Regions from separate parts of the Paenibacillus sp. y28 genome, predicted to be linked through region 1. Evidence: riboswitches for the same ligand, from Rfam matches in the RefSeq annotation. Region 1 holds a riboswitch; the other holds the start of a gene.
The links. A riboswitch is a leader RNA that binds a small molecule or an ion and turns the genes downstream of it on or off. The one in region 1 is predicted to bind cyclic di-AMP.
Positions count from the first base shown of each region.

Region 2: another riboswitch for cyclic di-AMP. It lies ahead of WBG83_RS14430 (HAD family hydrolase); the one in region 1 lies ahead of WBG83_RS06750 (KamA family radical SAM protein).

Region 1 covers NZ_JBBBNV010000005.1:78,712-82,163, forward strand. Annotated here, with positions in the region: gene WBG83_RS06745 (ABC transporter substrate-binding protein) at 1-366, shown strand, start outside; gene WBG83_RS06750 (KamA family radical SAM protein) at 469-1,650, opposite strand; cyclic di-AMP (ydaO/yuaA leader) riboswitch at 1,863-2,010, opposite strand; gene WBG83_RS06755 (uracil-DNA glycosylase) at 2,263-2,949, shown strand; gene WBG83_RS06760 (helix-turn-helix domain-containing protein) at 3,260-3,452, shown strand, end outside.
Region 2 covers NZ_JBBBNV010000017.1:45,547-48,998, forward strand. Annotated here, with positions in the region: gene WBG83_RS14425 (mannitol-1-phosphate 5-dehydrogenase) at 27-1,226, opposite strand; gene WBG83_RS14430 (HAD family hydrolase) at 1,469-2,131, opposite strand; cyclic di-AMP (ydaO/yuaA leader) riboswitch at 2,282-2,423, opposite strand; gene WBG83_RS14435 (glycosyltransferase) at 2,659-3,452, opposite strand, start outside.

The DNA of each region.
Region 1 (3,452 bases):
ACGGACGATAAGCCGCTGGCGCTGGGGATGCTGAACTATACGACGAAGGAATCGATGGATAAGCGGATTGAACAGCTGTATTCCGAAGCGGATGCCCGGATGGTGAAGGATATATTCGCCGTAGGGATGAAGGATGCCCGCAGAATTGCCGGAGACGGCATGCCGAGCTCGGTGTACGAGGGATACCCGGACATTCAGTCGCACAAGCTGTACCAGGAATATTTGACCAAGATTGTAATTGGGGAGTGGCCGATCGACAAGTTCGACGAGTATGTGGACAAATGGAAAAAATCAGGCGGCGACGCCGTAACCAAACGGGTTCAGGACTGGTACGGCAAAGTGCAGGGCAATAATCAGCAAAAATAACAGGACACGGCCATGCCGCGAGGAAAACGCGGGCATGGCCGTCCTTATGAGGGAAGCTGCTTTCAATGAATCAGCAAACGCTGTCTGCATGTCATCATCCGGTTATCCGGTTATCCGGGAATGCTCCGCGACCGGCCTCAAATCTTCCAGCTCGTTGACGGAGACGATGTCCGCACGTTTTTTGTGCGGCTTGCTCCAATACTGCTCGCTGCCCGGCAGATCATCGAACCATGCCGCTGTTTTTGGACAATCCAGCACCATGAATTTGCCGTAATCGCCATCGCGGGACTGGTGGTACTTCAGGTACGCTTTGCCGTCCTCGATGGCGAGAATTTCGATTTTGCCGGACGTATGGCTCATCGAGAGACGAATACGCTTGCCGAGCCCGGAGGTCAGGGCTTTGGCTTCTTCGGTGATGCGGTATGCCTGCTCCAGCGGCAGAACGAAATCGCAATTCCCGGCGACCGGTCGGTTAATGAAGAAGTAGTACGGGGTTACGCCCGCCGTTGACAGCTTATCCAGCAGCTCGCCAAGAACGGCGGGATCATCATTGATGCCCTTCAGAATCGGCGTCTGATTTACGACGACGGCGCCGGCCTGATGCAGCGCCTCGAAGGCGCGCCGGGCTTCGGCGGTAATTTCCCGCGGATGGTTAATATGAGCCATGATGTAGATGCGCTTCTCTGCCGTGGAGAACTCGGAAATCGTCTGAAGCAGCGCTTCATCCTCATAGATGCGCATCGGATTAAATACAGGCAGCTTGGAGCCGAAGCGGATGATGTTAACATGCTCCAATTGGCGCAGCCGCTCCAGAATGGCGCGTATCTTCGGTGTGCCGAGAATGAGGCTGTCGCCGCCGGTCAAGAGCACGTTGCTGATTTCCTTGTGACGGCTAATATAGTCCAGACCCGGCTCCATATCCGGCACGGCCTCCTTCACATCGTTGCGGAACAGGCGCTTGCGGAAGCAGTAGCGGCAGTACGCGCCGCAAACCTCCGAGACGATGAGCAGCGCGGTGGTCCGGTATTTGTGCTGACAGCCGGGCACGACATAGTTTGTATCCTCGTCCGAAGCGTCCCAGCGGCCGTATTCCAGCAGCTCGCCCTTGTTCGGAATAACGAGCTTGCGAATCGGATCGTCCGGGTCGTCCCAGTGAATAAGGTTCAAGTAATAGTCGTTGACGCGGAATACGAATTTGTCCGTAATTTGCATCAGCTGCTTCCGTTCTTCACTCGGAATAGCTGTAATTTTACCAATATCCGTGATGTACTTTGGCTGCGGCATTATGCATTCCTCCTCATGGGTTCATTCGTACGCGTGAGCGCCGTCAGATACGGATGCGGGGTGTGCGGAACCGGCACTTCTCAACCTCCTTTTCTTCAAAAATACAGCGAATGGCAAAGAGCCCCCACACGCAGGGCTATCGCCACCTCTGCCAGCAAGGGCCAAAAAAAGCACAAAAAGACCCTATACGGGTCAATCATTGCAGACTCCTTCAATTGACCCATCTCCTGCTGACGAGGTTAGCTGACGGACTCGGGAAAGATGGTTCCCTACGGTGCCTGGAAGAGCACTCGATTCGCCCCAAAAACATTGGTTCCCCCGCTTTCCGGAGCAAGGCCGGAAATTAAGCGTAGTGTTAGTGTAGCGGAGTGTACCTGAGAAGTCAATGAAATATTTTGAAAATTAAAACATTTGGCTGCGGTCAGCCGGGAAGCGGCGGCGGGCTCTAGGCCGAACGGAGGTAGCGGCTTTATCCCATTCGGGATATAATCGAACTACACAGGCTGAACAAAGGGAATCCCGAGAAACACCGGAACGGCAATAGCGGATAAGCCTTCGTTCAGCTTGCTTCGGAACCCGGCAGAAGACTGGAACAGGAGGAACAGTGAAGGAATGACAGCCATCTTAAACAATGATTGGGCGCCGCTGCTCAATGCGGAGTTCTCCAAGCCTTATTACATCAAGCTGCGTGAGTTTTTGAAAAAAGAGTACGGGAGCGGTCCCATCCACCCGGACATGTATGATATTTATTCCGCTCTTCACTTAACCCCCTATGAGGATGTCAAGGTCGTTATTCTCGGACAAGACCCGTATCATGGCCCGGGCCAGGCGCATGGGCTGAGCTTCTCCGTGAAGCCCGGTGTGGATATTCCGCCCTCGCTGCGCAACATGTACAAGGAGCTGCAGCAGGATCTCGGCTGCACAATACCGAACCATGGCTACCTGGTGCATTGGGCCAAGCAGGGCGTGCTGCTGCTGAATACAGTCCTGACGGTCCGTTCCGGCCAGGCGAATTCGCATAAGGGCAAGGGCTGGGAAATGTTCACCAATGAGATTATTGCGTGCCTGAACCGGCGGGCCAAGCCGATTGTGTTTATTTTATGGGGCAATCATGCGCTGCAGAAGCGGGAGCTCATTGATGCCGGCCGCCATTTTATTATTTCTTCCGTTCACCCGAGCCCGCTGTCGGCCAGCAGAGGCTTTTTCGGCAGCCGCCCGTATTCAAGGGCAAATGCCTATCTGCAGGAAATCGGCAGCGAGCCGATCGACTGGCAAATTCCTGATTTGCCGCAGGTATGATGCTTGGATTGGAAAATGATGGACTTTCCGGAGGCTGTAAAGCCTTGACGGGCACAGCCATGCAATGAATATTGGCCCGGCTCCAGTGAATGACCCGGAACGGCAGTCCTGCAGCGATGAAGCTTCGGGACGGCCGTTTTCCAATTTTATCTCCCGTCCTGAGAGAATACATTGATTTAGCGCATCTGTTTCTGGAAATAATATCGGTTGAACATTCGAGGGAACACGATATAATATGAATAGGTAAACCGCTTTACCTTTGACTTGGCCTGCTGGGTCGGCAAGCTATCTATGAGGAGCAACGATGCGCATGAAAAAAACATGGTATAACCGTCTGCTGCTGTCCTACTTCCCGGTTCTACTCATTACTGTAAGCGTTATCATTTTTATATTTGTGTCCATGATGAGCGAGGTTTCCATCAAGGAAACCGAGAAGGCGAACCGGATTTTTTCCAGCTATGTCATTCATTCGATGGAAACGTCGTTGAAGGGCATTGAACGGA
Region 2 (3,452 bases), on a different contig from region 1:
ATATAGTCCGGATGGATCGCGGGCGGTTACATGGTGCCGATCAGGGGCCGCCGCTGCCTTAAATTATCGTAGCCGGCGGTAATCTGCCTATGCAGGCGGTATACTTCAGGGATGCCCATATGGCGGGTGATAAAGGGGCCGATGCCTTCCTGACGGAGAAATGCCTGCAGCTTGACGGCCTCCGGGTCCTTGGCGTAATCGAACAGCAGGGCCGCCGCGATGGCCGAAGCCAGATGAGGCGCCTCTATACCGTATCTGCAGGCTTGAAGGGCAGGACGAACCAGGCGGTCATTCATGGACAGCTTGCGGAGCGGGGAGCGGCCGACCCGGACGATTTTGTCGGTTAAGCCGGGATTTGCAAACCGCTCTAGCGTTTTATGAATGTACTGGGTATGCTCCTGTTCATCCAACTCATATTTATGAACCAGCAGACTGCCCGTTTCGTGCAGCACTTGCCGGACCTTTTCCCGAATTCGCGCATCCTTCATTGCTTGTTGAATGGTCTGGTACCCCGCCAGATAACCGTAGTACGCAGCAGTGCAATGCCCGGTATTGACGGTGAACAGCTTCCGCTCCACGAACGGCTCAAGCGAGTCCACGTACCGCACGCCTTTGATTTCCTGGAAGCCCTTTTTCAGCTCCGCCCGGTGAATAATCCACTCGTAGAACGGCTCGACCTTAACCGTCAGCGGATCGCCCGGCGGCTGAACCGGAACAATCCGGTCTACACTGGTATTCGGAAACGAGACATAGCGCTCTGCCGCCGCATGTGTTTCCGGCTTCAAATACGTATATACCCATTTTTTAAGCTGCGAGCTGCCGCCGACCGCGTTCTCGCATGCAATGACATGCAGGGGGCGCACATTTTCTTCCAGGCGCCGTTCAATGCCCTGCGCGATAGCCTCAGCGATATGGGGCAGGGAGGCTGTGCCGACCGCAGTCGTAATTAAATCGGCTGTGGCGATGTTCTCCATGAGAGCTTCATCGTTTTGAACGTGGACGGCGGTTATATTTTTGACAATGGCGGTATCTTCGGCTTCATTCGCCAGGGTGACGGTATATTGTTGTTCCTGCTGCAGGAGCGCCACTTGCTCTTTATTCCGGGCTACAAAACAAACCTCGTATCCGGAACGGGACAGCATCAGCCCGATAAAGCCCCTGCCGATGTTTCCCGCCCCGAAGTGTACAGCTTTTCTCGGAGTTTGTTCTTTAAATAAAGGGTTCAATGGTCATCTCTCCTCTCGGATTGCAATTCCACTCCTTATGTGCACCGTTTGATATATTTATCTGAATATTCTGAAAATAAATCCAAGATCAATCCTGATTTCAATCGGCTGTTTTTTATAAGAATATCGGCCTGCTCTCCGTTGGATTTGAAAAGCTCATTCTCCTGCCTATGAACACAGATCGAATCCGGCTCCTGAACGTTATCATGTCCTTAGGAGCGGCGGACCGATGAACGGATGCTTTACCGGCCGGCGGCGGTTTCCAGCATCATCTCGAAATCCAGATCGCTTAAGGCGTCAAGACGAAAGCGCGATTTACCGAAAGGAAGGTGCTTTGTAATTCCGTTCGGAATAATAATGCAGTCCATTCCGGCGGCTTCGGCGGCTTTGGCTCCATTGGGAGAGTCTTCGACGGCGATGGCTTCATTTGCGTCAACACCGAGGCATTGGAGGGCTTGGAGATACAATTCGGGGTCCGGCTTCACACGCTGGACGTTATCTGCAGTACGAATGCAATCAAAATAGCGGTCAAGATCCAGCTGTGCTAAGTATTTGTCCACCCAGGCTCTGGAGGAGCTGGAGGCCAGACCGATCTTGAGTCCGGCGGCTTTAGCCTGATCGAGATAGCTGCGTATTCCCGGCCGGATTTGTTCTTTCTCCATCAGAAGATCGTGCTGCTTGTGAATAAATGATTTGAATTGTTCCCGGTCAATCGGCAGGTTTAATTCGGTGATTAAATACTCGTAGGGATTAAAGGTGTGCAGGCTCGTTCCGATACACTGCGAGTACATCTCCAGTGTCAAATCGACGTCGTACGTCTTGTAGGCGTCCCGAAAGGCAACGTACCACGCCGTTTCAGTGTCGATAATCGTTCCGTCAAAATCAAAAATAATGGCTTTCAACATATTTCCCGTCTCCCTTCACGGATTGGTTTTCGCAGGCCAAAGTGAAGCAGTGAGGCGCGGGGGCAGCGGCCAGTTCCGGCAAGGGTCCATAAACGCAAAAAAGACCCCTGGTTAGGGCCCAGACTCTACTTTAAATGTAAAAGCAAAGAAACGACCCATCTTCTGCTGACGAGGTTAGCTGACGGACTCGGGTAGATGGTACCCTGCATTCAAATCAATAAATGCTTCGCCCCAAAAAAACTGGTTCCCCCGCTTTCCGGTATGGCAGCCGGAAACTAAGCGTATGGTTATAATAAATCGAATGTTCAGAAAAGTCAAGTTTTGTATCAAAATTTGTGATGGTATATTACATCTGCTTTCCCGCACTTTTAACAAGGGTTATGCGACAGCCGGGGGGATGATGCCTGGAATGACAGGATGCGTAGCGAGGAAGCTCCAGCGGCTCGGTTCCTTGCAGGGCAGCGGCCGTTCGGCCGTCAAACAGAACAGGCCATCCTCCGCTGCGGAGAAGGGCCTGTACTCTGCACTTACCATTTTTTGCTTAGAAATTTCAGCTCCTCCAGCGAATAAAACGTCCCTCTCCAGGTAATGCCGCCCCTGCGCAGGGTCAGGAACACCGCCCGGATAAACGTATATGCCATCACCAGCGCGGCCAGCGGCAAGAACGGCGCTTCGATGCCGGAGCTGCGGGAAAGCTTGCGGATAAAGACGGCATATAAACTAAGCATGATTGCGATGCTGGCCAAATACGCGGCAGATACCCAAGGTCCTCCGAACCAATATGCGATCCAGATGCCGGCGAAAGGAAAAACGAAAAAGAGCAGCTGCAAAAGGATGCCCAGCAGTGCATAACCGAGCCGGTAATCGAAGCCGGAGAACAAATTTTTCTCCAGGCCTGTAATCGCCTTGCTGATATTCGGATACCATTCGACCTCGGCGCTGTCAAGCCCGAGCAGGAACCGCTGCCGCAGCCCGCTGCGCTTCACCTGCATGCCGAGCTGGAGATCATCGTCCGGACGCATAGCGAAGGCCCGGTGTGTGCCAATCCGCTCATAGGCATCACGGCGGATTAAATTAAAGGCGCCGATGCCGATGCCGAAGCGGCGCTGCTTGTCCCGGTTGGCCCGCCACGGACGGAAAAACATAAAAAACGTAAAGAAGAAAAACGACACAAATTGCTTCAGCATCCAATCTCCTGTCTTGATGGTCGGGGCCAGGGTTAGATGGTCCGTCTCATGCTGCTGCATATATGCAACAGCGTCGCGAATCGCATCCGGCTGAAGGTTGACATCCGCGTCGGCAAACAGCAGATACTTTCCTT